DNA from 4 places in the Devosia sp. LjRoot3 genome. Region 2 is predicted to be linked to each of the others. Evidence: predicted binding sites of a transcription regulator. Region 2 holds the regulator's gene; each other region holds the start of a gene.
What was found. The regulator LexA, encoded in region 2, represses DNA repair genes until DNA is damaged. The targets are predictions, from matches to a motif close to TGTTCNNNNTGTGTTCNG.
Positions count from the first base shown of each region.

Region 1: ACSQ2A_RS03540 (2'-5' RNA ligase family protein) is a predicted target of LexA. The motif match lies at 1,242-1,259, and genes of this name have one in related genera.
Region 3: ACSQ2A_RS01555 (PA0069 family radical SAM protein) is a predicted target of LexA. The motif match lies at 5,389-5,406, and genes of this name have one in related genera.
Region 4: ACSQ2A_RS15400 (YifB family Mg chelatase-like AAA ATPase) is a predicted target of LexA. The motif match lies at 6,254-6,271, and genes of this name have one in related genera.

Region 1 is NZ_CAXUPK020000001.1:719,465-726,716, reverse strand. It holds gene ACSQ2A_RS03545 (acyltransferase family protein) at 1-622, shown strand, start outside; gene ACSQ2A_RS03540 (2'-5' RNA ligase family protein) at 623-1,000, opposite strand; gene guaA (glutamine-hydrolyzing GMP synthase) at 1,346-2,917, opposite strand; gene ACSQ2A_RS03530 (acyltransferase family protein) at 3,068-4,291, shown strand; gene ACSQ2A_RS03525 (TspO/MBR family protein) at 4,284-4,766, opposite strand; gene ACSQ2A_RS03520 (RsmB/NOP family class I SAM-dependent RNA methyltransferase) at 4,921-6,207, opposite strand; gene ACSQ2A_RS03515 (VOC family protein) at 6,212-6,577, opposite strand; gene ACSQ2A_RS03510 (MAPEG family protein) at 6,581-7,015, opposite strand; gene ACSQ2A_RS03505 (DUF2188 domain-containing protein) at 7,109-7,252, opposite strand, start outside.
Region 2 is NZ_CAXUPK020000001.1:1,349,710-1,356,961, forward strand. It holds gene ACSQ2A_RS06555 (helix-turn-helix transcriptional regulator) at 1-497, opposite strand, end outside; gene ACSQ2A_RS06560 (alpha/beta fold hydrolase) at 584-1,528, shown strand; gene ACSQ2A_RS06565 (diguanylate cyclase) at 1,654-3,447, opposite strand; gene ACSQ2A_RS06570 (YybH family protein) at 3,694-4,068, opposite strand; gene lexA (transcriptional repressor LexA) at 4,074-4,781, opposite strand; gene ACSQ2A_RS06580 (HIT family protein) at 4,878-5,294, opposite strand; gene ACSQ2A_RS06585 (hypothetical protein) at 5,307-6,407, opposite strand; gene ACSQ2A_RS06590 (GNAT family N-acetyltransferase) at 6,489-7,252, opposite strand, start outside.
Region 3 is NZ_CAXUPK020000001.1:311,560-318,811, reverse strand. It holds gene ACSQ2A_RS01585 (MFS transporter) at 1-574, shown strand, start outside; gene moaB (molybdenum cofactor biosynthesis protein B) at 552-1,088, shown strand; gene ACSQ2A_RS01575 (VOC family protein) at 1,203-2,024, shown strand; gene ACSQ2A_RS01570 (glutathione S-transferase family protein) at 2,027-2,977, shown strand; gene ACSQ2A_RS01565 (alpha/beta hydrolase) at 2,974-3,570, shown strand; gene ACSQ2A_RS01560 (MDR family MFS transporter) at 3,622-5,103, opposite strand; gene ACSQ2A_RS01555 (PA0069 family radical SAM protein) at 5,479-6,627, shown strand; gene ACSQ2A_RS01550 (HAD family hydrolase) at 6,880-7,252, opposite strand, start outside.
Region 4 is NZ_CAXUPK020000004.1:170,951-178,202, reverse strand. It holds gene hemW (radical SAM family heme chaperone HemW) at 1-937, shown strand, start outside; gene ACSQ2A_RS15430 (penicillin-binding protein activator) at 1,083-2,330, opposite strand; gene rsmI (16S rRNA (cytidine(1402)-2'-O)-methyltransferase) at 2,413-3,300, shown strand; gene ACSQ2A_RS15420 (YraN family protein) at 3,269-3,649, shown strand; gene gshB (glutathione synthase) at 3,659-4,603, shown strand; gene ACSQ2A_RS15410 (MarC family protein) at 4,667-5,299, shown strand; gene ACSQ2A_RS15405 (glycoside hydrolase family 25 protein) at 5,301-6,143, opposite strand; gene ACSQ2A_RS15400 (YifB family Mg chelatase-like AAA ATPase) at 6,323-7,252, shown strand, end outside.

The DNA of each region.
Region 1 (7,252 bases), 630 kb from region 2:
CTGGGCGGTATCGACGCTGTTTTCCAACTTCGGCAGCGGGCCGATCACGCCGCAATCCTTGCTGAAATTCCTCGCCATTGCGCCCTATCTCAGCTTCTTCGCCGTTGGCATTCTGGGGCGGCAGTTCGAGGCGGGCACGACGGGCACGGGCAAGCTGCTGGGCGCAAATATCGCGGTTTCAACCGCGGTAGTCTGGATCGAAGCCTACTCGTTCGAGCTGCATGATGGTTGGCTAACCGCGACCGTGTGTGCGCTGGTCTATCTCGTGCTGGTGGGCCTCTTCGTGCGCTTCGTAAGGGGCAAGACCTTTCCGGCCGTGCCGGGCCTGTCACTGGGTGTGGCCCAGGTCGGCCTTTTGAGCTTTTCCTGGTATCTGATCCACGAAAACGTGGGGATCAGCATGCTGACCCTGCTCGATCTCTATATGCCGGCGCATGTGGCCTTGTTGGTCACGGTGATTGCGACCTTCCTGCTGGCAATCGCCTTCGCCGCGCTCTTCGAGTGGCGGTTCAGGAAACCTGTGGAGCGCGTTGCGATGGCGGTGCTGGACTGGATAGGCCAGCGCGTCAGCTGGCTGGCACCCCTGCGATCGGCACCGATGTCGCCGCAAGCGGCGGAATAGCTAGAAGCCTAGCGGCCAGCGGGCCAGATGCTCAAGGCGGCCCGTGCCGACGACGCTATGGATCAGCCAGAAGGCGTCGACCCGGAGCCGAACGGGCCTTGCGACACTCCGCGTTCGTACCCGTCCATCGCTATAGAACAGGGTGATATGCGGATTGAACGAGGATGGCGACTTGATGCCGTAGCGACGCATTTCGCGCCGCAGCACTTCATAGAGTTCTAAGGCGCCGCGCGACGAAGAGGAGCAACAGAGCACCGTCGGAAAGTTTCGTCGCTTGTTTTTATCCCAGGTCTGCAACACATCGAAAATGATCTCGAAACGAGCTCGGCGAATTGCGGCACCGATCTCGAGAGCATCCTCCAACAGCTCCGGTGCCATGGGTTCGCCCTCGGAAATTCCGTTCAGCGACACATGAAACTGGCTCGCAGGGGTAACGCGCGTCGCCCGAGCTTCGCGCGCCCAAGTCCGTGCGTCCCTCTCCAATTCCTGAGCCACTCGCGGAGGTGGAACGAGTCCAAAATAGGATCGGTGTTGAGAGAACCCCGAGAGCAATGTCGGCTTTGCATTGCCGAACAGGTCCGGCTCAAATTCCCCTTCCCACTCCATGGTACACCTCAATTGTTCCCTTTTTGTTCTCCTCAAAACTAGCGCCATGAAGTGGCGCGAGTCAATGAGATTTAGGATCGGTAGGTGGCCGGTGGAAAAGTGAGGTTCGTTAGAACCTCACTCCCACTCGATCGTGCCGGGCGGCTTGGACGTGACGTCATAGACCACGCGGTTGATGCCGCGGACTTCGTTGATGATGCGGGTGGCCGTCTTGCCGAGGAAGTTCATGTCGAACTGGTAGAAGTCGGCAGTCATGCCATCGACCGAGGTCACGGCGCGTAGGGCGCAGACGAATTCGTAGGTGCGGCCATCGCCCATGACGCCGACGGTCTGGACCGGAAGCAGCACGGCAAAGGCCTGCCAGATCTTGTCGTACTGGCCGGACTTGCGGATTTCGTCGAGGTAGATCGCATCGGCCTGACGGAGGATGTCGAGCTTTTCGGGGGTGATGCCGCCGGGGCAACGGATTGCGAGGCCCGGACCTGGGAAGGGGTGGCGACCGATGAAGCTATCCGAGATGCCGAGTTCGCGGCCGAGGACGCGGACTTCGTCCTTGAAGAGTTCGCGCAGGGGCTCGACGAGCTGCATGTTCATGCGCTCGGGGAGGCCACCGACATTGTGGTGGCTCTTGATCGTGACCGAGGGGCCGCCGGTGAAGGAGACGCTTTCGATGACGTCGGGATAGAGCGTGCCCTGGGCCAGGAACTGCGCGCCACCGAGTTTCTTGGCTTCTTCCTCGAACACTTCAATGAAGAGGCGGCCGATGATCTTGCGCTTGGTCTCGGGATCCGACTGGCCTTCGAGTTCGCCGAGAAACTGCTTGGAGGCATCGACATGGACCAGCGGGATATTGAACTGGTCGCGGAACATGGTGACGACCTGTTCGCTCTCGTTGAGGCGCATCAGGCCGTGATCGACATAGATGCAGGTGAGCTGATCGCCGATGGCTTCGTGGATCAGCACGGCCGCGACCGAAGAGTCGACGCCACCGGAGAGACCGCAGATGACCTTGCCGCTGCCGACCTGGGCGCGGATCTTTTCGATCATCTTCTGGCGATAGGCGGACATGGTCCAATTGGACTGGATGCCGCAGATCTGGTGCACGAAATTGGCGTAGAGTTTTGCGCCATCGGGGGTGTGCACGACTTCCGGGTGGAACTGCACGGCCCAGATGCGGCGGGCCTCGTTCGCGATCATGGCGAAGGGCGCGTTGGGCGAGGTGCCGACGACTTCAAAGCCTTCGGGGATCGAGACGACGCGGTCGCCATGGCTCATCCAGACCTGGTGGTCGGAGCCGGTGGTCCAGACGCCGTCATAAAGCGCGGAGGGCTTTTCGACGTGGACGTCGGCGCGACCGAATTCGCGGTGATGGCCGGCTTCGACCTTGCCGCCGAGCGCCATGCAGAGGGCCTGCTGGCCATAGCAGATGCCGAGGATCGGGACGTTGGCCGCGAAAACCGCAGGATCGATCGTCGGCGCGTTTTCGTCGAGCGTCGAGGCGGGGCCGCCCGAGAGTACGATACCCTTGGGATTCAGGGCCGCGACGGCTGCGGCCGCGGACTGGAAGGGATGGATTTCGCAGTAGACGCCGGTTTCGCGAATGCGTCGCGCAATGAGCTGCGTGACCTGCGAGCCGAAGTCGACAATGAGGATGGTGTCTTGGGCGGGGGCGGTGTCTGCTTGCGTCATGGCGAGGCTTTAGAGCAGAGCAAAAGATTCCGCAAGCACCCGCGCTGCAAGGCTGGACTGACGCTGCAGCAAGCGGCACAAGCTCGCTCCGCGGGATCGACCGGCGCGATGAGGCGTTAGGGCGAGGAGCCCCGATCTGGAACGTGCTTGATGACCAATGACAACCGATTGCTGGGTGCAGACTTTTTGCGGGCCACGGCGTGCCTTGGCGTGCTGTTGCACCACCTTGCCTTTCGCATGGACATGAATGCCGTGCCCGATGCCGCCGAGCCGGTCGTGCGGTTCCTCGTCTATGGCAGCTTTGGCGTGACAGTGTTTTTCGTGCTCAGCGGTTTTCTGCTGGCGCGGCCGTTCTGGCTGGCACTCGATGCAAGCAAGCCGATGCCCTCGCTTCGGACTTTTACGCTGCGGCGCCTGGCGCGGATCGTGCCGGGGTTTTGGTTGGCGCTGGTGGTCAGCCTGTTGCTCGACCTGTGGCTGGGCGGCAAGGTGCTCGATGGCGAGCGGATCATCCGGTTTGTGGCCGGCCTGTTCCTCGTCAGCGACTGGCATTGGGTGACGCTGTTTCCGGTCGATAATAATGGGCCGCTTTGGTCGATCGGCTTTGAGGTGACAGCCTATCTGCTGCTGCCGCTGGGCATGGCGGCGGTGTTTGCGCTCAAGGCCCGAAGCTGGCCGGCACGGCTGGCCTGGCTCGGGGTGATCGGCGTGGCGCTTATCGTGCATGTTCTCGTGGTGCAGTATGCGCCTATCGACGAGGTCGAGCGCGGCTGGAACCATGGGCTGGTCGGCGGCGCCAAGGCGTGGATGCCGCGGTTTAATCCCATCGGGTTCTTTGCCATTTTCGCCGTCGGCTCACTAGCAGCCGGGGTTCAGGTTCTCATTCAGAGCCGGCGCGGGATCGGCATGGATATCATTGGCGGACTTGCCGTCCTGGCGACCGCGCTGATCATGGCGCTCAATATCGGCGGGCTGACGGAAGGCTTTGGCTGGCTTGGCATTCCTTATGCCTTCCCCGTCATGCCGCTGGCGGTTGGCATTGCGCTCGCCACCCTGCCCTCGTCTATCTATGTCGGGCGGCTGCTCGACAATGGCCTGGTGCGCTTTATCGCGCGCATCTCGTTCGGCATTTATGTCTGGCACTTCGTGATCATGTGGCTGCTCGAAAAGCTGGTGCGCGGTTCATTCCGCACCTCGGGCCCCAATGGCTGGGCGACCTGGCTGCAGACGAGCACCGCGGTGTTGGTAATCACTGCGGTCGTGGCGACGCTGAGCTTTTATCTGCTCGAACAGCCGGTGGTGCGCTGGGCGCGGAAATTCGAGCGGACCGGCAGGCGCGAGGACCAACCTGCCGGTGCCAAGGCGGTCAGTTGAGGACGCCAATCGAGAGATTGAGCAGGCTCGCGAAGCTGACCCAGGCCAGGTAGGGCAAGAAGAGCGATGCCGCCAGGCGGTCGCGGTTCCAGTTGACGAGAATGAAGCCGAGGATGGCAAACCACATCAGGACGATGATGGCGAAGGCCGGCCAGATCATCTGGCCGATGAACCAGACCGGCGACCAGGCCCAATTGAGCGCCATCTGGCCGTACCAGAGCTTTGACGAGGTGCTGGTGGGGTTGTCGATAAAACTGCGCCAGCCGGCGATGGCGATCAGCACGTAAAGGGCGAACCAGACCGGGCCAAAAATCCAGTTGGGTGGGTTGAAGGGTGGCTTGTTGAGGGCCTCGTACCAGGCGCCGGGGACAGACTGGGTGCCGATAAGGGCACCGACGCCTATGACGACGAGGAGAAAGGTCGCGAGGACCAGCCATGAGCGGGGTGTCTGGTAGTCGGTAGTGGCTGCGGACATTTTTGGGCCCTTTGTTCTTGAACGACTGTTCCTTGAACGAAGGGCGAGGCGCCGTGGTTCACTCGACCACCGCGTCATTCCCGCGAAAGCGGGAATCTCATGGCGCGGAAACAGGGATTCCCGCTTTCGCGGGAATGACACCGTGGGTGGGATGCTACGCCCTACGGATCAGGTGGCAGTAAAAGCCGTCCGTGCCCGTGCGATGCGGCGTCAGCAGGATGCCACCGCCGGCAGTTGCCAGGCCCACAGGCAGATCGGTAACCAATGTGCTGCGCCAGGCTTTGGCAATGTCCACGCTCGATAGGTCCGGATGCGCGGCAAGGAGAGCGGCGACCTGATCGTCGTTTTCTTCGGGCAGGATAGAGCAGGTGATGTAGACCAGCGTGCCGCCCGGCTTCACAAAGCGCAGCGCTTCTTCGAGGATGGCGGCCTGATCGGCCTGGCGTTGGGCCAGGAGTTCCGGGGTCAGCTTCCACTTGGTATCGGGACGGCGGCGCCAGGTACCGGTGCCGGTGCATGGGGCGTCGACGACGACGCGGTCCATCTTGCCCACGAGATCATCGAGAGCGCCGGGCTGGGGGGCGCGAACCTGGGCGTTACGCACACCGTTGCGCTTCAGGCGATCGTAGATCGGCGCAAGGCGATTGCGGTCGCTGTCATAGGCGAAAATCTGGCCTTTGTTGCCCATGGTCGATGCGAGGGCGAGAGTCTTGCCCCCTGCCCCGGCGCAGAGATCGAGCACCTGCTCGCCCGGCTGGGCGCCGGCAAGGGCAGCGACCATCTGGCTGCCCTGGTCCTGCACTTCGAACCAGCCTTTTTGATAGCCTTCGTCCGTCGTGACATTGGGCGTGCGCGCATCGCGCGGGCCGGCGGGCATGGTGAAACCCATGAGGGCGTAGGCCGTCGGCTCGGGGGAGAAGCGGGACAGCGATTTGGCCACCTTTTCGGGCGTCGCCTTGAGGGCATTGACGCGCAGGTCGAGCGAGGGGCGTCCGGCCATGGCCTGGCCTTCGGCGGCGAGGTTATCGCCAAAAGCGCGCTTCAGCGAAGGAAGCAGCCATTCGGGCATGTCGGCCTGGGTGGCTTCGTCGGCGCTGTCGAGGCTGGCTGTGGCGCCGGCGATCTCTTCGGCGCTCAGGGTTTCGGGGGCGTGGCTGTCTTCTGCGAAGGTGGTGTTGAGCGCTTCCGGCGTTTCGGCCCAATCGCGCAGCACGGCGGCGAGGACCAGGGCGCGGGGCGTGTCGGCGCCCATGGCAAAGGCATAGGACGAGCGGCGGCGCAGCGCGTCATAGACGAGATTGCCAATGGCGGCACGGTCCCCGGCACCGGCAAAGCGATTGTTGAGACCCCAGGCCTTCAGCGCTTCGGAAACCGGCCGCTTGCGGTTTTCGACATCGGAAAGAACTTCAATGGCGGCGGCGATACGGCCGGGAAGGCGCATGGGTTCAGGCCTCGGGGAAAGAGCAGATATTGACGCGATTGCCGGCGATATCGACAAAGTCGAACCAGCTCATGGCGCCATTCTGGTTGATGGGGGTGACCTCGCGACCGTCTTCGGTCAGCGCGTCGTGCAGCGCTTCTATGTCAGGCGCGAAGAAGTTGAAAGCAACATAGTGCTGCTCCGGCATCTGCTCGACGGGGATAAGTGTGAGCGCGCTCGAACGCGCGCCCTCGCCCGCGATGCGCAGGCCGATATGACAGGCCGAGCGGAATATCTCGGCCATGCCGAACATGCGCTCATACCATGCTGCGGCCGAGACGGTGTCTACGGCCGGAACGAAAATGGTGTCGATGCGGGAGATCAGCGGCATGGCTCAGCTCATCAAGATGCGTCCGATGAGCCATAGCCAGAAGAGGCACAGGACAGCAAGGCCAAGCGTATAGGCGACGAAGCGCTGCCCGACATTGTTGGTGGTGACGTGAATGGCGGCGTGGACGTAGCGCAGCGCCACAAAGACCAGCGCCAGGATAGTTTCCACCCAGCCCACAACGCCAAGGTGCAGGGTCAGCAGCGCGCCGACAAAGAAGAGCACGGGGAGCTGGAACTGATTGTCGAGACTATTGGAAAGGAGACGGGCCTTGAGCGGATAGGCGGTGCGCTCAACGGCTATGTCGGCCATAGGGATTTCGCCACGCATGACGCGCGGTACGCGTTCGCTGCCCAGCCAGAAGAGCAGACCCAAAGTCAGCACGACCTGAGCCGCCATGACGAGCATCAGCAATTTCTCGACGAAGGGCACTGCGTTCATTCTCCGCCGGAGAGTCGATTTCTGGAACTAAGCGGTTACGGCGGAAAGGATTTTCCGCGGCAGCAAAACTGTCACATCAAGAGGCCTGACACGCTAGTCGACAGTATCGTCCGCGGATCGCCAAACCGTTTCGGCTGTGGTTTCGGGCTCCTGCACGATGACCTCGGCGTTTTGATCGCTCGAGTTTCGGGCATCGTCGATGGCCGACTCGATGGCGGCCTCGCGGGTTTTGAACGG
Region 2 (7,252 bases):
CGGTATTGGAAGCGCAGATGCTGCCGTTGCAGAAATGCCGTCTCGAATGCCGGTAGCAGCGCGGGGTCCATCGCGCCCATATCCGATATGTCCACCTGCGGTGACAGTTGCCCGACATAGAGGCAGCCCAGGAATCGGCGCAGGTCGCGCAACTTGTCCGGCGGCAAGGCTGCCTCGATTTTGGAGAGCCCGGCATCGGCGAGATCCGAAAAGGGAAGGTTTCCGGCTGCACGCATCGATGCAACGCTGATGAGAAGCGCGAAGACTTCGGCGACCGAGAGCCGCGCTGTGGTCTGAAGCGATTGCGGATCGAGTTGCAGGCCGCCCCCGCGCCCGGGCTCCGAATGAATGACGAAACCCTCATCGCGCAACGCGCTGATGTCACGCAAAACAGTGCGCCGGGATGCGCCAACCGCTTCGGCGAGGTCGGCGATTGTCGACGTGCCGTTTCGGCGAAGGCTGCGCACGATGGCGTCTTGTCGGAGGCGAGCTTTCATTCGGAGAGGATGTCATTCAATGGTGTCAAAGTTTGGCACCATTCACTTTTAGGCAGCGGTCGCAACATCAGCAAGGTGAATGACCAATGCCCAATATGATCGACTTTCCCAAGCCTTCGCTTGTTTCCGTCAACGGCGTGAAACTCGAAGTCTTCGAGGCAGGCCGGGAAAATCACGGAAACCCGATTGTGCTCTGTCACGGCTGGCCGGAGCATGCTTTTTCCTGGCGCTACCAGGTGCCCGCCCTTGTCGCAGCGGGCTACCATGTCATCGTTCCGAACCAGCGGGGCTATGGCAACTCGTCCCGTCCGGCCGAAGTCTCAGCCTATGACATCGAACATTTGGCGGGTGACCTCGTCGCCCTTCTCGATCACTACGGCTACGACCAAGCCACCTTTGTCGGGCACGATTGGGGTGCGATGGTCGTTTGGGGGCTGACCCTGTTGCATCCGAGCCGGGTCAACAAAGTGATCAATCTGAGCCTGCCCTACCAGGAGCGCGGAGAGCTGCCCTGGATCGAGTTCCTGGAGCAAATCCTTGGTAGTGAGTATTATTTCGTCCATTTCAATCGGCAGCCGGGCGTGGCCGACGCCGTGTTGGACGAGAATGCCTTCCGGTTCCTACGCAACCTCTATCGGAAAAACGAGCCCTTCAAGGAGCCCGAGCCGGGCATGGCGATGATCAATCTCGCCAGGGCAGAAACGCCGCTCGGGGAGCCCTTGATGAGCGATGGCGAGTTGGCGGTTTTCGTCTCGGCCTTCGAGAAAACGGGATTTACCGGCAGCATCAACTGGTACAGGAATCTTGATCGCAACTGGCATCTGTTGGCCGATGCGGATCCTATCATTCGGCAACCAACACTCATGATCCACGGCGCGCGCGACGCGATTCCGCCGTCCGATAAACTGGCTACGTTTGTTCCGAATGTAGATGTGGTCATGCTCGATTGCGGGCACTGGATTCAGCAGGAAAAACCGGAAGAGACGAACCAGGCGATATTGGGCTGGCTGGAACGGCAGAAGGCTTCCTAGTCCAAGGGGGGCTGCACGCAGAGGACGCCCTCCGGTTCGGCCGGAGGGCGGAAGCGACGCCCGAGGCGATAGACCGATCGCCATCGCCTCAGCTTGCAGCGAGCGAAGGGCGACCAGTTTCCTTTTTATGCAAGGCGTCTATTGGCGCGGCCAGACCAATCGCTGACGACGGCGTTTCTTCCGCTGGACTTGGCCTGCAGAAGCGCCGCATCGGCCCGCTGCATCAGAGTGGCTTTGGGTCGATCATCTTCGGTGGACGCTATGCCGATGGAAACGGTGACGGTTCCCAAGGGCTGCCCCTGATAATCGATCGGCGCGGTTTCGATGGCATGCCTTATCGCTTCCGCGGTGTGGAGCGCCGCAGTTGTGTCCTGCTTTCGAAGGATGATTGCGAATTCTTCGCCGCCATATCGATGCACGACCCCTCCGGGTCCAGCGATACTGGTCATGATGGCCGCCACCTGACCCATGACGAAGTCGCCGGCGTCATGTCCGAACTGATCGTTGAAGCGCTTGAAATGGTCGATATCGATCATCATCAGCGAAGCGGAACCGTCTTCACTGCTCTGGATCAACTCCGCCAGATTCTCGTCAAGCGAGCGCCGATTGAGCAGTCCAGTCAGAGGGTCCTTCACGGCGAGGTTGGCAAGTCGATCCCGCAATTGAAGATTGGCGATCGCCAGGGCCAGATTTTCTGCGATCAACTCGACATATGTTCGTGCTTTCGCGAGGGCCGCGCTGCCTTCGGCTTCCTCGAAGTACAGTGCACCGACCGTGTCCCCGCGCGCTGAGAGCGGAACGCAAAGAGCCGAGCTTGAACCTTGTTCGAGGTGGAGGCATCTGACGTCACTATTTGCGCCCTCGCTAAAATGCGCTCTGCCTCTTCGAATTCCCCAGCATTCATGAGCGGCGAATTCTTTGCCGGACAGGGTGGGTGTGCCCCAACTGCTTTTGGCGATCAGCGCTGTCCTGCCCGTGTTCATCACGAAGAGATGGCCGGAAAGATCCGGAAAAAGCTGCGAGGCAAACAGGGACACGACCGGGGCAAGTTCTCCTTCCAGTCGACAGGCCTGGAGACGATGCATCAGTTGCAGTATCTGGTCCTTGGTCTGCTGATCCTTGCGCCGTTCGGCGTCCAGGCGCTCTCTTTCGAGGCCGTTGTCACGAAATATCTGGATCGCCTGGTTCATGTCGCCAATCTCGTCGCGACGACCGTCTGTCAGAAGCTGAACATCATAGTCCTGCTTGGCGAGGCGCTGCACGACATTGCTCATGCGAAGCAAGGGGCGCGTCACACGCCGCGTCAGGACAAAATAGAGCACGCACAGGAAGACCACTGCGGTCAGGGCGAGCATCGACTTGGCTATCGTTCCCCAAAGAGCTGCCTGAGCGCTTGCCTGCTCCACTTCCCCGCGGGTTCGCGTGGCAACGAGATCGACAAAATGGCTGACACTGCTCAGGAGGCCGAACTGGGCCTCTTCGTGCTCGGGGGAGAAGAGAGCCGCTTTGGCTTGAGCTTCGGCTCCGTTGGCAAAGTCTGCAACCGCGCTTTCCTCGATTGCGTCCAGGATTTCGGCGTTTGCTTCTATCGCACGAAGCGCTGCCAATTCCTCTTCGGGCAGCCCCCGTTCTCGCAATACGCGAACCGCGCGTTCCCGTTCACGCTCTTCGGCCAGGGCAGCCTGAAACGCCTGTTGGTATCGTTGCTCGCCCGTGAACACGTAAAGCCGGGCGTCCTCCGTGGTCAGCTCGGCCGCCCGAGCCAGCGCTTCGACACTCTCATCAGCCTTCCATGCCGTATCGAGGGCGTCACGCTCGCGATCCGCGTAGTGCGTTGCAATGATGAACGAGCCGCCCGACAACAAGGTCAGGCCTACGGTCAAGGCATATGCCCAATTGGTAATCGTGCTAATGCGCATCGCGGTCCTCGTTCCAATTAGGGGGCCTAGATTCAGGCTAGAGGATGCGCGATGGCGCTAAAAATCGGCTTAAACTTTGCCATTTTTGTTCGGGTCGCGATGCCGCAGGCTGGGTGGCGCAGCGACGGAAGGTATGGATGCGCGGAGAGACTGGTCCCGGTTGAGACACGCCTTGAGGGCGAAAGCTTCGCCGTCGCCGCGGCAACGCCCTCGTTTATGGAGCACGAGTGCCAGAAGCGGCTCCAGTTACTTCGGAAAAGCGCTCAGGTGTTCGTGCACAATGCGCCAGCCATTCTCGCTTTTGGCAAGAACCGTCGTGCCGCGACCTTTGCCTTCGGCGCGTTGACCGTCGATCGTAGCGTGCCAATGAAAGCGGTATGTACAGCTGGCGGCTTCCGCGCTTCTGGCGATCCAGACGAGGTCTTCCAGCCAATAGGTTTCGTTGGCGAGACGTCGCCAAGTACGCTCGAAGGCTTCGCGCACCGCCTCGTGGCCCTGGTAGGTGCCAGAACTGAACCAGAAGCTGGCTTTGGGGTCGATCAGGGGGATCAGCAGCGCAAAATCGTGCCGGTTGATCAGGTCGGCATAAGCCGCCATCACCGCTTCAGGTGTGGCGGCCACGCTAATCAATATTTCCGCAGGAGCCCAACGAGCCGGCCCTGCACCTTGACGCGGTCGGGCGGGAAGATGCGGGTTTCATAGGCAGGATTGGCAGCTTCAAGCGCCACGGTATTGCCCTTGCGGCGCAGGCGCTTAAGGGTAGCCTCCTCGTCATCGACGAGAGCGACGATGATCTCGCCGGTCGAGGCTGTGTCTTGCTTCTTTATGAGCACCGTGTCGCCGTCAAAAATGCCGGCTTCGATCATCGAGTCGCCGCGCACTTCGAGCGCATAGTGTTCGCCAGCGCCGAGCATTTCCGGGGGAACGGCGATGGTGTGGGAATGGCTCTGGATCGCCTCGATCGGCGTACCGGCGGCGATGCGGCCCATGACGGGGATCGAGATCGGGCGGGCATAGTCGTCGGTGCTGCGCGCGGGGGGCGAGGCGACCTTGCCCAGATTGCCCTCGATCACGGATGGCTCGAAGCGGGACTTGCGGCCGCCAAGCGAGGGGTTCATCGAATCGGGGAGCTTTACCACTTCCAGCGCGCGGGCCCGGTTGGGCAGGCGGCGGATGAAGCCGCGCTCTTCAAGCGCGGTGATCAGCCGGTGAATGCCGGATTTGGAGGCGAGATCGAGCGCGTCCTTCATTTCATCGAAGGACGGCGGAATGCCGCTTTCCTTCATGCGTTCATGAATGAACATGAGAAGTTCGTGTTGTTTGCGCGTCAGCATTGCCCGGCGACCCCAGAATCGGAACATAGACGGAACGACTATATGTGTTCCACCTATGTTCCGCAAGAGTCTTGGGGTTTTGGTGTTTTCCGGGCGCTAGAGCGCTGCCGCAATGTCCTTGGCCAACTGGGCCAGTTCGCCATCGTCGGCGCGGCCGGTGGCGTGGGCGCCAAGGGCAATGCCCTCATAGGCGGGAATGATGTGAAAATGCAGGTGGAAGACGGTCTGGCCGGCCGGGGCTTCGTTGAACTGGGCCAGACGCAGGCCGTCGGCCTTGGTGGCGGTCTGGACAGCCTTGGCGACGCGCTGCACCAGCGGGATGACTTCCGCGAGAGCCGCAGGATCGGCATCGAGAAGGTTACGCGAAGCGGCCCTGGGAATGACCAGCGTGTGGCCCCTCGACTGGGGGAAGATGTCCATCATCACCAACGCAGTCTCGTCTTCATAGACCTTGTGACAAGGCAGTTCGCCCTTGAGGATTTTGGCGAAGATATTGGTCGGATCGTAGCTCATTGGCCCCTCGGATTATTCGGCTGCGGCCAGCGTTTCGTCGCCGGCATTGTTGGCGTAGCGGAAGCGGAAGAAATTGAGGACGGCAAGGCCCGTCAATGTCACCGGAACATACTTGATACCGCGTGTGATGAAAAACAGCGCGATGTTGACGGCCGTTTCCGCTGACATCGCGCCCTTGCCCATGGCGGAGGTGAAGGACGAGGGGACGATGTGGCGGTAAATGAGATCGTCGGAACGATAATAGTGGCGAGCGCGGGCCGCAAAGGCGCGCTTGGAGCTGGAATAGTCCTTGAGTTCATCCAGGCCCATATCGCCATGAAATTCGACTTCGGAGCCCAGCGCCCAGACTTCGGGTGGCGCCAGGCGGCCTTTGCCGATGGCGGTGAAACGCTCGATGAGATCGCGGAAGGTGACGTAATTGGCGTTCCAGCAATCGTCGGTCTTGGCGCCGTGGGAGAGCACGAGGACATCGGCGCGCGCGAGCTTTTCTTCTAGTCCGGCATAGCTGCCCGCGGAAAAATCGACACCTGACTTTGCCACTTCGACAATGGCGCCGCGCTTTTCCAGCGCCCTGATCATGGCCGAGCCGAAGGCGCCACCCGAACCGGTAACGAGAAAGCGCCGCCCCTCGATCTGGCAGGTCGTGCCCGCGACGAGATCGAAGACATTGGTGAAGGAGGAGAAGAAGTTGTGCGGATAGACATGATGCATCGCGTGGTAATTGTTGTTTACCCACAGAAGGCCCTGCTGGCCTCCCACGCGGTTCATGGACATGTGGTTGAAATCGAGCCCTTCTTCCCGCAGCGTCAGGCCCAGCATGATGGTGCGCACCACGGCGACCAGCGCGATCGGCGGCCAGGGAAAGACGAAAAGGAACAGCAGAGTTCCCAGCATTGCGGTGAGGTATTCGGGCAGGACGTGGAACCAGATATTGGCCCGGACATAGGCCGGGTTAACCTGCATATCGAGCCCGAGGAACTTGTGGTGAACCCAGTGCCAGGAGGAGAATTTCCTCAGCCACGGATTGGGAGATTTTTCCCAGCGGTGCAGCAACCAGTGGAGCGCATCGAAAAGAGCCGTCGAAACGACGAAGGCGAGCGCGGCTTGAAGCAAAAAAATGAAAGCGTCCCAAAACATAAGACGGTTTTAGAATCGATCGCCGGGGAGGGAAAGGTGCTTTGCCGCCGCACGCGATCAGCGATCGGTGCGTTCGCCGCGTCGGTAGGGTGAGAAAGTTTCGAGCACCGACTGCTCGTGGGTTACCGCAGGGCGTTCTGCCTCGAGATAGTCAGCAACGGCCTCCCTGAGGCCCGGATGGGCAATCCAGTGCGCCGAATGCGTGCTCACCGGGGTGTAGCCGCGCGCGAGCTTGTGTTCGCCCTGCGCGCCTGCCTCGACAACCCTGAGGCCATGGGCGATGGCGTAGTCGATGGCCTGGTAGTAGCAGACCTCGAAATGGAGGAATGGCACCTCGCGGGTAGCGCCCCAATTCCGCCCATAGAGCCGGTCCTTGCCGATGAAATTAATAGCGCCGGCAATGGGCTCGCTGCCATCATAGGCAAAAATCAGGACGATCCGGTCGGCCATGTATTGGCCGAGCAGCGAGAAGAATTTGCGGTTGAGATAGGGCTGGCCCCACTTCCGAGAACCGGTGTCCTCGTAGAAATCGAAGAAAGCATCCCAGTGATGCTCCTTGATGTCGGCTCCGCTGAGCCACCGAATGCTGATGCCCTCGGCCAATGCGTCGCGGCGCTCGCGACGGATCACCTTGCGCTTGCGCGAGGAGAGGGTTTCGAGGAAGGCGTCAAAACTCGAAAAGCCGTCATTGTGCCAGTGGAACTGTGTGTCGACGCGGCTCAGCCAGTCCGAGGCTGTGGCCGTGGCGGCATCTTCGTCGGGAAGGAAGGTGAGGTGGACGGACGAGGCATTGCGCTGGCGGGCCAGCTCTTCGGCAGTCG
Region 3 (7,252 bases), 1.0 Mb from region 2:
CTTCGGCCGCCTGTCCGACCGTATCGACCGTCGCCAGGTGATGATCGGTCTTGGCGCAGGCTCCGCCGTCGTTGGCCTCCTCATCGTCGTCATCAATCCCAGCGCCGGCTGGCTGATGTATGTGCTCTTCGGCCTTTATGGCCTTGCCGCCAACCCGCTCTATCCAATCGCGGTGGCCCATGCGAACGACTTCGCCAAGGACGGCGACTTCGCCAAGATCGCCGGCGGCATGCTGCTCATTCTCGGCGTTGGCCTCGCCATCGGCCCAGCCATTGCCTCTGTGCTGATGAGTTCCATCGCGCCCATGGCGCTCTTCATCATCACCGCCATTTTCCATGCCGCCGTCGCCGGCTTCGCCTTCCTCCGCATGCGCGTCCGCAAGAGCGTTGATGCCGCTGACCGCGCGCCGTTCCAGCCCATGGACCGGCAGGTGACGCCGGAATCTATTGTGCTCGATCCGCGGGCTGATAGTGATGCCGAGGACGAGGTGATCGTGCGGCACGAGCCGGCGGTCCCCGAAGAGCTGATCGAAACCACGGAGCCCAAGCGCGATGTTCAAGACGGAACGGTTTGAGGATCGGGCATTTAGGCCTCTCTCCATCGCAGTCATCGCCGTTTCCGATACGCGGACGCTCGAAACCGATACCGGCGGTGCGCTCCTGAAGTCGTTGCTCGAAGCCGATGGCCACACCTGCTTCGAGCGCCAGGTCGTTCGCGACGACATCCAGCTCATCCGCGCCGCCGTTCAGGCCTATGTCGCCAATCCCAAGGTCGACGTTGTTCTCACCACCGGTGGCACCGGCTTTTCCGGCCGCGACGTGACACCCGAAGCCGTCGAACCGCTCTTCGACAAGCGCATGGAAGGCTTTTCCGTCCTCTTCCATCAATATTCGGGCACGACGGTCGGCACGAGTTCGATGCAGTCACGTGCGACGGCCGGCCTCATCGGCACCACCTTCGTCTTTTCCCTCCCCGGTTCGCGCGGCGCCTGCCGCGATGCCTGGGAGGGCATCCTGACCCAGCAGCTCGATTACCGGCACAAGCCGTGCAATCTGGTGGAACTGATGCCGCGCCTAGACGAGCGCTGATCTTACCGTTTTCCCGAACAACACGTTCGGCATCGTTCGCTTTACGGAACCGATCGTAAAGCGCATTTGAATGGGCAGAGAGCGCGGACAGTCCGCGCCAAGGAATCTTTGCCCATGTCCGCTACGGCCCCCATGCAGATCGGCCTGGTGACGCTCAATGTGCGCCAGGTAGACACGGTCTCCGACTATTATCGCCACCTCCTCGGTCTCGAAGTGATCGACCGGGACGGCTCCACCCTCCGCCTCGGCGTGGGCAAGACCCCGCAGCTCGAACTGCGCGGCAACACTGATTTCGTGCAGCGCAACCCGCGCTCGGCCGGTCTTTTCCACACCGCTTTCCTGATGCCGAGCCGCACCGACCTCGCCGCCTGGCTGCGCTATGTCGCCAAGGAACGCATCGGCGTCGGCGGCGCCTCGGACCACCTCGTCAGCGAGGCCTTCTATCTCAACGACCCCGAAGGCAATGGCATCGAGGTCTATGGCGATCGCCCGCGCGCCGATTGGCCGAACGACAATGGCCTCATCCAGATGGCGTCCGATCCACTCGACATTGCCGATCTCCTGCATTTCGACGAGACCACCACCTGGTCCGGCGCGCCTGCCGACATGATCGTCGGCCACATGCATCTGCAGGTGGGTGATCTGCCGATGGCTGAGCCCTTTTATTCCGGCGTCCTCGGCACCGACATCACCTGCCACTATCCCGGCGCCACCTTCTACGGCGCGGGCGGCTATCACCATCAGCTCGCGACCAATACCTGGTCGAGCCGCGGCGCTGGTCCGACTGATCCGAAAACCACCGGCCTCGTCGGCTTCGAACTCATCCTCGATACCGCTGCCCAGCGCGACGCCATCACCGCCCGCGCCGCCAACACCACCAACACGCTCACCGACCCGTGGGGCCTCGCCCTCACGCTCAGCACCAAGGAGGCCTGAACATGCTCGTCAACGGAAAGTGGACTGCAAACTGGCAGCCGGTGCAGGGCGTCGACGCCAAGGGCGGCTTCGTGCGCCAGACCTCGTCCTTCCGCAACTGGGTCACACCCGACGGCAGCGCCGGCCCGACCGGTGAGGCCGGCTTCAAGGCCGAAGCCGGCCGCTACCATCTCTATGTCGCGCTGATCTGCCCCTGGGCCTCGCGCACCATCATCGGCCGCAGCCTAAAAGGTCTCGACGAGGTCATATCCATGTCCGTCGTCGAACCCGAACTGACCGACGAAGGCTGGCGCTTTGAAACGCCCGACGCGATCAGCGGCGCCACCTACATGCACGAGATCTATAGCAAGGCCGATGCCACAGTCAGCGGCCGCGCCACCGTGCCTGTGCTGTGGGACAAAAAGCAAAACACCATCGTCAACAATGAGAGCGCCGACATCCTGCGCATGCTCAATTCCGGCTTTGGCGACCTCGCCTCGGACGAATACGACCTCTACCCTGACGCCCTCCGCGCCGAGATCGATGCGCTCAACGACTACATCTATCCACGGCTCAACAACGGCGTCTATCGCGCCGGTTTCGCCACGACCCAGCTCGCCTATGACGAAGCCTATGCCGACATTTTCGCGGCCCTCGACACGCTCGAAGCCCGCCTCGAAGGGAAGCGCTTCCTCTTCGGCGACACGCTGACCGAAACCGATATCCGCGCCTTTGTGACCCTCGTCCGGTTCGACGCCGCCTATCACGGCCTCTTCAAGACCAATTATAGGCGTATCGCCGACTACGCGAACCTGCAGGCTTATATGCTCCGCGTGCTCGACCTCCCAGGCATCCGTGAGACGGTCAACATCGACCACATCAAGCGCGGCTACTATTCCATCAAGTCGCTCAACCCCAATGGCATCGTGCCCCGCGGCCCGAACATTCCAGGCCTTCATGAGGTGACATTATGAGCGACAGTCTCGTCATTCTCCTCCACGGCGTCGGCAGCTCTGGTGCCGATATCGGTGGCCTCGCTCCGGCCCTCGCCCCGGCCCTACCGAACACAAAATTCGTCAGCCCCGACGGCCCGGGCCGGTTCAATGCCGGCCACCAGTGGTTTTGCGTCACCGGCGTCACCACCGAAAACCGCCCCGCCCGCGTCGCCGCCGCGCGACCGTCCTTCGATGCCATCCTCTCCGATATCATCGGCCGAGAAGGCTTTGCCGGACGCCTCGACCGCGTCGCGCTGGTCGGCTTCTCGCAGGGTTCGATCATGGCCCTCGACGCCATAGCGTCTGGTCGCTGGCCGGTCGCCGGCGTCGTCGCCTTCTCCGGCCGCCTCGCCTCGCCCGAGCCGCTGGAGCCGATAAAAGGCTCAAAACTGCTGCTGGTTCACGGCACCGAAGATCACATGATGCCGGTGGCCGAAGTCGCCAATGCCGAGGCCAAACTGTCGCCGCTCGGCGTAGCCACCAGCCGCTTCATCCAGCCGGGCCTCGGCCATTCAGTCTCCGCCGAAGGCGTTGCCGAAGCCGCGAAGTTTTTGGGCAAGCTGTTCGCCTGATAGGTCCCCAAACAAAAAGGCCGGGCAATCGCCCGGCCTTTTCTCATGTCATCAGTGACCCATCGCCGGGCCGCCGTGACCGCCTTCCGGCCGCTTCACGAAGAAGGCCGCAACGATCATCAGCAACGACACGATGGCGCCGCAGAGGAACCCGCCGCGAATACCCGCCGCCAGGGCATCGACCGCGTCGAGCCCAGCCGCTGCGCCCGCCGCCGTCTGCAGGCTCATCACCGCCACAAAGAGCGCGATACCCGCCGCACCGGCGACCTGCTGCACAGAGCCCAGAATGGCGCTGGCATGCGAGTAGAACTTTGGCGGCACCGAGCTCATCGACGAGGTGAAGAGCGGGGTGAAGGTGAAGGCGAGGCCAACGCTGAGCACGATGTGGCCGGCAACCACGGCCCAGACCGGGGTATGCTGGCTAACGAGGGTCAACGCCCACATCACGGCCGAAACCGCAATGACACCCGGCACCAGCAGCGGCTTGGGACCAAAACGGTCATAGAGACGACCAACCACCGGACCAAGCACGCCCATCAGCAGACCACCCGGCAGCAGCAGCATGCCGGTCTGCAAGGTATCAAGGCCGAGCACCTTCTGGGTATAGATCGGCAAGAGGATCGAGCTACCCAGCAGCGCCACCATGGCCACGGCCATGGTGATCAGGGCAAAGGTATAGTTCTTGTGCTGCAGCGTACGCAGGTCGAGCAGCGCCTTGTCTTCGTTCTGGAGGCCAAACTGGCGCCAGACGAAAGCGGCCATGGAAACGAGACCCACGGCAATCGGCGCCCAGGCCGGAATGGCCGAACCATGCTCCGCGCCTTCACCCAGGCTCGACAGACCATAGACGAGACCGCCGAAGGCAAAGGCCGAAAGAATGACCGAGAGCACATCGAGCGGCGCATAACGCGGCGTCGAGACATTGCGGATGCGGCTAGCACCGATGACCAGCGCCAGGATGGCAATGGGCAGGGTGAAATAGAACATGAAGCGCCAATCGAAATGGGCAAGGATAAACCCGCCGATCGTCGGGCCGATGGCCGGAGCCACGGACATGACGATGGAAATGTTGCCCATGACCTTGCCCCGCCCTTCCGGCGGCACCAGCGACATCACCGTGGTCATCAGCAGCGGCATCATGATGGCCGTGCCAACGGCCTGCACCACGCGGCCGACAATAAGAAGTTCAATTCCGGGCGAAACGGCGCAGATCAGCGTGCCGGCCGTAAAGACCGACATGGCGATCATGTAGATCGGCCGCGTATTGAGGCGCTGCAACAGGAAGCCGGTGATCGGGATCACCACGGCCATGGTCAGAAGAAAGGCGGTGGTCAGCCACTGCGCCAGGCTCGCTGTGACGCCGAGATCGGTCATCAGGTGCGGGATAGCCACGCTCATGATGGTTTCGTTGAGGAACACCACAAAGGTGGACACGAGCAGAAGCCCGATGACCAACCGGTTGCGCGCCGCATTGTCAGGATGATGGGGAGCGCTTTGTTCAAGCGCGTCGAATGTTGCTGTGTCTGTCGTCATGTCCATACCCTCACTAAAGCGCGTGACACCCTCGCGACGCATGGCATCGCCGGAGTTCGACAGCGCTTTCCAATTTTCCTGCGACAAGGCCTGTCAGCAGCCATCAGTTTAGACCGCGCTTAACTAATCCCCAGAGGGATTGGCGGTCAATGCTAAATTCTAGACTTAACTAATGCGCCCCATTTTCGGGGGCGCCTTCACTACTCCCGCGGGGTTGTTCCGTCCAGCCCAAATTCGCGCAGGGCTGCATTGCGGCGCGAAAAATTGAGAACAAAAACTAAACATCGTTCTTGTTGTGTTCTCATTCGATTGCTAGATTTGGAACGCGCCGACGAGGTCGATTCCAACCTCGGCGGAAGCAGCAGGAGATATGCCATGGCCCTTTATCAGGCCCCAAGCTTCGAAGCGCTCGAACGTCTCAGCCAGAGCCGCGACGCCGACCTGGCGCGGCGTGAGCTGCTCAATTCCGACCGCATCCGCGGTCGCGGCGCCCAGTCGAACCATACCGGCCGCTTCGAAACGCATTCGCGCGAAAATTTCGATGATGGCTGGGGTGTCGTTGAAGCCCTGCCCATGACCGAGACGGTAGAACATGCCGAGCGCGCCAAGAGCATCATCACCACCAATGACAGCCCTGATATCGGCTTCGAGCGCTCGATCAATGCCTATCGCGGCTGCGAGCATGGCTGCTCCTATTGCTATGCCCGCCCCACCCACGCCTATCTCGGCCATTCGGCCGGCGTCGATTTCGAGCGCGAGATCTACGTCAAGACCAATGCCGTCGAGGCTCTGCGCAACGAACTCGGCGCAAAATCCTATCGCCCAAAGCCCATTGCCATGGGCACCAATACCGACCCCTACCAGCCCTCCGAGCGCAAGCACCAGCTGACCCGCGGCATTCTCGAAGTCATGCTCGAAACCCGCCACCCGGTGATGATCACCACCAAGTCGGCGCTGATCCTTAGGGATCTCGACCTGCTCACCGAACTGGCAAAGCTCGGCCTCGCCAAGGTCGCCATTTCAGTGACCTCCATGGATCACAAACTGAGCCGCAAGATGGAGCCCCGCGCCTCCTCGCCCGCAAGGCGCCTCGAAGCCATCCGCGCCCTCAGCGAAGCCGGCGTCCCCACCGCCATCTTCGCTTCGCCGATGATCCCGGCCATCAACGACATGGAACTCGAACGCATCCTCGACGCCGGCAAGGCCCAGGGAGCCCTCGCCGCCTCGATGATCCTCCTCCGCCTCCCCGGCGAAGTCCGCGACGTGTTTCGCGAATGGCTCCTCCGCCACTTCCCCGACCGCGTCCGCCACGTCCTAGCCCTCGTCCGCGACACCCGCGGGGGCAAAGACTACGACTCGCGCTTCGGCACCAGAATGACCGGCGAGGGCCCCTACGCCACCCTCCTCCGCCAGCGTTTCGACAAAGCCCGCGAACGCTACGGCCTCGACACGAAACTACCGGGTCTCCGCACCGACCTCTTCGTCCCGCCGACGCTGGAGAGCAAGCAGATGAGTTTGTTCTGAAGCTCCCCCTCATCCGGCGCTACGCGCCACCTTCTCCCCGAGGGGGAGAAGAACAGGACGGTTCCCATAGATGTATCGGTGACCCCTTCTATTCCTCTCCCCCTCGGGGAGAGGGTGGATCGCGCATAGCGCGAGACGGGTGAGGGTGCTTGCCTAGGAGTACAACCTCCCATCCTGCGTCCCCACCGGGCTTGTCCCGGTGGTCCATGCCTCCGCGAGAGACTTCCGGACCAGGCCCGGCAATGAAACCAACTATGCGCTCAGCGCCTCGCTCGCCCCAACGCGCTCGGCGATAAACCGCAGCATCTGCCGATCGGTGTAATCCCGCGCCGCCAGTGTCGCGCCCGCTTCCAGCAACTGCGCCAGTTCCAGCCCCGTCGCCATCCCAACCGTCGCAATCCCCGCCGACGTCGCCGACTTCAACCCGGTCCGCGAATCCTCGAAAGCCACGCAGTTCTTGGCATCGGCCCCGAGTATCTTCAGCCCCTCCAGATAAGGCAGCGGATGCGGCTTCCCAAACTCCAGTTCATCCCCAATCACCAGCCCCTTGAACCGGTGCCGCGCCCCGATGCTATCCAGCAATTGCTCGGCATTGTCCCGCGGCGCATTGGTCACCGCCACCGCC
Region 4 (7,252 bases), on a different contig from region 2:
GTCGCCAAAAGCCGTCAGCACGATTTTGGACACCATCGCCGGCCACTGGCAGGTCGACAGCAACGCCGAAATCACCCTCGAAGCCAACCCGACCTCTGTCGAAGTCGACCGCTTCAAGCGTTTTAGAACTGCCGGCATCAATCGCGTCTCGCTCGGCGTCCAGTCCCTGCGCCCCGGCCCCCTGGCCGAACTCGGCCGCCGCCACACGGTCGAAGAGGCCGTCGCTGCCGTCCGCATCGCCCAGTCGGTCTTCGATCGCTCGAGCTTTGATCTCATCTATGCCCGCCCCAAGCAGACGCTTGAAGATTGGGAAGACGAGCTGAAAGAGGCCATCTGGCTCGCTCGCGGTCACCTCAGCCTCTACCAGCTCACCATCGAGCAGGGCACGCGCTACTTCGATCTCTTCAATGCCGGCAAGCTGCAAATGCCGAACGAAGATCTCGGCGCCGATTTTTATGAGCTGACTCAGGAACTCACCGCCGCAGCTGGCATGCCGGCCTATGAAATTTCCAATCATGCCGTGCCCGGCCAGGAAAGCCGGCACAACATGCTCTATTGGCGCTATGGCGAATATGCCGGCATCGGCCCCGGCGCCCATGGCCGCCTCCTGGTCAACCACCAGCGCCACGCCACCGCCACGGAAAAGATGCCCTTCGACTGGCTCAAACTCGTCAACGAGTTCGGCCACGGCATGACCACCAACGACGTCCTCACATGGGAAGAACAGGGCGACGAATACCTCGTCATGGGTCTTCGTCTCAAGGAAGGCATTTCGCCCACCCGCTTCATGTCCATCTCCGGCCGCACCATCGCCGAAAAGCAGATCGAAGCGCTCAAGGGTTATGGCTTTGTCGAAACCCTGCCAAACGGCAATATCCGTGTGACGGAAAAGGGCTTTCCGGTGTTGGACGCCGTGGTCGCAGATCTGGCGGCGTAGAAAAAGGCCCCCTCACCCGCCGGCTTTGCCGTCGACCTCTCCCCCAGAGGGAGAGGTGTCGCTCCGCGACTTTGGTAATCTCCCACCTCTCCCTTTGGGGGAGAGGTCGGCCCAAGGGGCCGGGTGAGGGGGCCTTCCCTAAACCCTAAAGCTTCGCCCCATCCACCGTAGTCGCCCCACCAGCCCCCACCTTCTTCACCACCAGCGCATATTCCGCCCGGCCATTGCTCAAAAACCGGAACGCCCCATCCCGCCCATTAAACCCGGAAGCTCCCGTCAGCAGCCCCGGATTATACGGCGGTGTCGCCATGGACAGCGTATTCACATTGGCCAAAATCGTCGCCGTGTAGGCAATCGTTGCCAGCGGATGCGGCCGCGATCCAAACCTGGCCTGATAATCCCCGGCAATGGCTGCAAATCCTGCCTCATCGACCGCCGGATAAATCGCGCCCGCCAATCCCGGCGTCGAATTAATCGTGGCATCCCCCGCCCAATCCGCCGACCCGACAATCTGCACCGCATCCCCAGTCACGCCCGCACTCGCCAGCGCCGCCGCAAATGCCGGCGCACTCGCCCGCTCGGGAATGAAAAAGGCATCGATCATGCCCCGATCAATCTGCTGCTTGGCCTGCGCCACGATCTGCGCCGCTTCACCCGGTCCTGAGAATGTGTAAACGGCAGGCGGCCCAAACCCGGCCATTGTCGCCTGCTGCCTGAACGCCGTCGCCAGCGCCTCGCCATAAGGCGTCGCCGGAAAAGCCCCCGCCAAGCCTCGCCGCCCCTGTCCCTTCACATAGGATATGGCGCGCTTCATCTCCATCTCCGGCAAGACCGAGAGCAAATACACCCCCTGCCCCGCCGCACTGGCATTGTTCGAAAAACCGATCAGCGACACCCCGGCGCCCCGCGCCACATTGGACACCGCCACCACCTGATCGCCCTTCAGCGGCCCGAGGATCAGCTTTGCGCCACCCGCCACGGCCGCATTGGCAGCATTCACCGCCCCAGCCGCACTATCCCCGGTATCGCGAAGCGTGATGGTGATGTTCTCAGCAATGTTCGGATTGGCCTCAATAAAGGCGATTGCCAGTTTCGACGCATTGGCCAACGACGTCCCGACCGCGGCGAGCGACTGATCCCCCGAAAGCGGCAACAGCAGCGCCACCGGCACCGGCCCACGCCCAAACACCTCGCCACCCGATTGCGGCATCGGACTTGGTGTCAGCATACCGCCGCCGCTATTCCCGCCCCCGCCATCGCCAGAGGGTTCACCCCAGCCCAAGGTGCGCGAACCGATCTGAAATGTGCCCGGCGAGCACGAGGTCAAAGCCAGACCGAGCGCGAGCGCAAAAACGCCGCGCCGCCATTTGGCATTTACCTGACCAAAACCCATGAAAGCGGTCCGAGATGCTCACAGTCTGTTAACAAACTGCCCTCATTTCGTTAAGCAAGTCTCAACCCAAGGAGCTTCCGGCGTGACCGAATCCAAAGCCGAATATTTCATTGCCGGCTCGCCCTTTAGCGCTCCGCCGCTTGCCGCCGGCCTCTATGTCGTCTCGACCCCCATCGGCAATCTCCGCGACATCACCGTCCGCGCTCTCGAAACCCTTTCCGCCGCCAGCATCGTCCTTTGCGAAGACACCAGAACCTCCGCAAAGCTCCTCGACCACTACGGCATTCGCGGAAAACGCCAGCCATTACATGAACATAACGAGCGGGCCCGCGCCGAGGAGATTGTCTCGCGCATCGCCGCCGGCGAAGCCATCGCCCTGATTTCCGATGCCGGTACCCCCCTCCTCTCCGATCCTGGCTTCCCCCTCATCCGGGCCCTCGCCGAAGCCAATCTGCCCGTCTTCCCCATCCCCGGCGCCTCCGCCCTCCTATCCGCCTTGGTCGTCGCCGGCCTCCCCACAGACGCCTTCGCCTTCCACGGTTTCCTACCGCCCAAATCCGGCGCCCGCACTAACGCCTTGGAAAGATACGTGGATTCACGTGAAACACTGGTCTTTTACGAGTCTCCCCGCCGCCTCGACGACACCCTTGCCGCCATGGCCGAAGTCTTTGGTGATCGCCAAGCCTCCGTCAGCCTCGAACTGACCAAGCGTTTTGAGCGCACTTTTCGCGGGACGCTTGGCGAACTGGCGGAAAAATTCGCGGGCGAAGAAACCAAAGGCGAAGCCGTCATTGTCGTCGCTGGTGCCGACGAACCGAGCGCTCCCGCCGCCGAAGACTGGCAGGCCGCCCTCCTCGCAGCCATGGCCGATCAGCCGATGCGCTCGGCGGTTGACGAAATCGCGGCGCGCTACGGCCTGAAACGCAAAGAAGTCTACGATGCCGCCCTCGCCCTCAAGGCCCAGCAATAAAAGGCAAATTGCCGAACGCGGTGGTCAGCGCGGCGAAGCGCTGGCAGCGCTTTTCCTGCAGCTCAAATTCTACCGCATCAGAAACCGCCGCTACAAAACCCCGATCGGGGAAATCGACCTCGTCGTCGAACGCAATGGCACCATCGCCTTTGTCGAGGTGAAAACCCGCGCCACCCATTTGCTCGAAGCCGAAGCCCTCGAAGCGGTAAACACATCGCGCATTGTGCGGGCCGCGGAGCATTGGCTTGCGCGCCACCCCCGCGAGGCTGAAAAGACCTGCCGCTTCGACGTGATTTTCCTTGCACCCGGTCGCTGGCCACGCCATCTCATCAACGCGTTCGAAAGCTAAGGGACAACAATGTCGCTAAAAATCGCCGTCCAGATGGACCACGTCTCCACCATCAATCCGCGCGGCGACTCGACCTTCGCCATGATGCTCGAGGCCCAGGCCCGCGGCCACGAACTGCTGCATTACACGGCTAATACCCTGTCTTTGCGCGACAATGTGGTCACCGCCCTCGTCCAGCCGATCGCGGTAACCGACGCCGAAAAGGGCCAGCATTTTACCCTTGGTGAATCGAAGCGCGTCGATCTGTCGACCCAGGACGTGATCCTGATGCGTCAGGATCCGCCCTTCGACATGAACTACATCACCATCACCCATATTCTCGAGCGTCTGCACCCCAAGACGCTGGTGGTCAATCCGCCCTCCGCCGTGCGCAACGCGCCGGAAAAGATTCTGGTGACCGATTTCCCGCAGTTGATGCCGCCGACTTTGGTGACGCGCGACCGGGCCGAAATCCACGCCTTCCGCCGGGAACACGGCAACATCATTGTAAAACCGCTCTACGGCAATGGCGGCGCCGGCGTCTTCTTCATCCAGGAAGGCGACCACAATCTCAATTCGCTGATTGAACTGTTCGAGCAGAACTATCCCGAACCGTTCATGATCCAAAAATATCTTCCGGACGTGCGCAAGGGCGACAAGCGCATCATCATCATCGATGGCGAGCCGGTGGCCGGTCTCAACCGCATCCCGGCCGAAGGCGAAGCCCGCTCCAACATGCATGTTGGCGGCCGCCCCGAACTTTCCCCGCTCACCGAGCGCGAGAAGGAAATCTGCGCCGCCATCGCCCCGGCGCTCAAAGAGCGTGACATGATCTTCGTCGGCATCGACGTCATCGGCGACTACCTTACCGAAATCAACGTCACCTCTCCCACCGGCATCCGCGAAATCAAGCGCTTCGGCGGCCCGGACATCGCCGTCCTCATCTGGGATGCCATCGAAAAGCGCCGCGCCTGAGCCGAGCTTGGCGACACCCCGCAAATCCCGTAAGTGTCAGCTTTGGGTTTTGCGGGGATCTTCGTGGACACTTCGGCTTTTCTCGTCGCCTTCGCGACGCTTTTCGCGACTGTCGGCGTCGCCGATATCGCTTTCATCTTCGCCGCGCTGACCAAGGATCATTCGCCGGCGCAGCGTCGAATCTTCGCGACCCGCGGCGCCGTCATCGCGCTGCTGATCCTGTTGTTCTTCGCCTTCCTCGGCAATGTCATTCTCGACATCTTTGGCATCACCATTCCGGCCCTGCGCACTGCAGGCGGCGTGTTGCTGCTGCTGATTGCCATCGACATGGTCTTTGCCCGCCACTCGGGCGGCACCGGCACCACCGACGAGGAAGAGAGCGAGGCGCGCCACGCTCACGATATTTCCGTGTTTCCCCTCGCCATGCCGCTGCTGGCCGGCCCCGGCGCCATCAGCGCCGTGATCCTGCTCACCACGGGTGCGGATTCGGATGCCGAATTCTGGCTGGTCATCGCCGCCATCATCGTCATCCTGTTCCTCGCCTGGGTGACGCTCCTTGTCGCCATCCCGATCCAGCGCCTGCTTGGCCTCACCGGCCTATCCGTGGCCTCCCGTATCGTCGGCATTCTGCTTGCGGCGCTCGCCGTGCAGTTCGTCTTCGATGGCGTGAAGGCCTCGGGTCTTTTAGGCGGCTAGCCTATTTGGCGAACTGGCAGCGGCCCGTGGGGGCAAGCGCAGCGATAGCTCGCGGGTCGCAGCCGGTCGACAGGAACATCAGCCAGTCATTGGTCGAGCCGTAGAACACATTGCGGTCGACCTCGCCGCGCACGCCCGGAACAACGCCGGTCTGCGTGTATTGCCAGAAGGTCCAGGGACGGTTTTCATAGCGCTCATGCGGCTCGGCAGCGGTCGAACGCAGCCAGAACGTGTTCGGAAAGTATTCACCCGCGAGCACATCGCGGTGGAAATTCATGTCCGTATAGATGATCGGCAATTTGCCGGTATGCCGCTCCATCACATCGAGCATCAGCCGGATTTTTTCCAGCGCATCCGCCTTGTTCGGCTTCACCTTGCAGCTCGAATGGTTGTTCCATTCCAGATCAAGCACCGGCGGCAGGGCGCTGGGATCGGCCGGCACGTTTTGCACGAACCAGTTGGCCTGTTCCGACGCCAGGGAGCACCAGGTCATGAAGTGATAGGCGCCGCGCGGCATGCCGGCATCCCGGGCACGCTGCCAGTTCACGCGGAAATTGGGATCGACATAGTCCTTGCCTTCGGTCGCCTTCATGAAGACGAAATGCGTGCCCGCGGCTCGCGCCTTGGCGAAATCGACATTTTCCTGATAGCGCGCCACGTCGATGCCCTGCACCGGCATAGACCGCGCCCGATCGACTGCCGCATGCGGACGATTATCGCCCGGAATAGCACCATAAAGCCCGCCGCCAGTGGCGCAGGCCGCCAGGGCTGTGACCGCCAGGCCCATCACGGCATTGCGCAATAGAGCGGAAACAGGAGCGGGCAAACGGAAGGCGCGGGCCATCAATACACTCGGAACACAAAGACAAACTGAGCCTTTGATTCAACATGGCGCGGTTAACGGAGGTTTAGGGTAACCAATGTGGCAGCATGCATGGTTAACAGACCATTCTTTGTTCGCTCTCCGTTCTTGACTCGGCCCTTCCTTCTGTTAGCGTTGTGAGGGGTTTGGGGGCATTCCACATGGTGACGCGCGTCGCGACCGTGGCGTTCCAGGGCATCGAGGCCGTGCCGGTCGATGTGCAGGTGCAGATTGCGCCGGGCCTTTCCAAATTTCTCGTCGTTGGATTGCCTGACAAGGCCGTGAAAGAATCGAGCGAGCGCGTCCGCGCCGCCCTCGTTGCTTCCGGTCTGGGCCTGCCGCCCAAACGCATCACCATCAATCTCGCGCCCGCCGACCTTCCCAAGGAAGGCAGCCACTATGACTTGCCCATAGCTCTCGGCCTGATGGCCGCCATGGGCGCCATCCCGCAGGATGCGCTGGATCGTTTCCTGGTCCTTGGCGAACTGGGGCTCGATGGGCGCCTTGCCCATGTCGATGGCGTCCTCCCGGCCGCCATTGCCGCGGCCTCGCGCGATCTGGGCATCATCTGCTCCACCGCCTCCGGTCCAGAAGCTGCTTGGGCCAATGACGAGATCGACATCGTCGCTGCCGATAGCCTTCTCGCGCTCGTCAATCATCTTGTCGGCCGGCAATTGCAGGCGCGGCCAAAACCCGCAAGGCAGCTTGTTGATGCCTCCGTCCTGCCCGATCTCGCCGACGTCCGCGGCCAGACCATCGCCCGCCGGGCTCTTGAAGTCGCCGCCGCCGGTGGCCACAATCTCCTCTTCGTCGGGCCGCCCGGCGCCGGAAAATCCATGCTGGCCGCCCGCCTGCCCTCCATCCTTCCGCCGCTCAGCGCCCGCGAACTGCTCGATGTGTCGATGATTCAGTCGATCGCGGGCGAACTGGCCGGTGGCGCCCTCTCCGATCGGCGTCCCTTTCGCGCGCCGCACCATTCCGCCTCCATGGCCGCCCTTGTCGGCGGTGGGTTGAAAGTGCGGCCGGGCGAAGCGACCCTCGCGCATAATGGCGTGCTTTTCCTCGATGAATTGCCCGAATTCGGCCCCAGC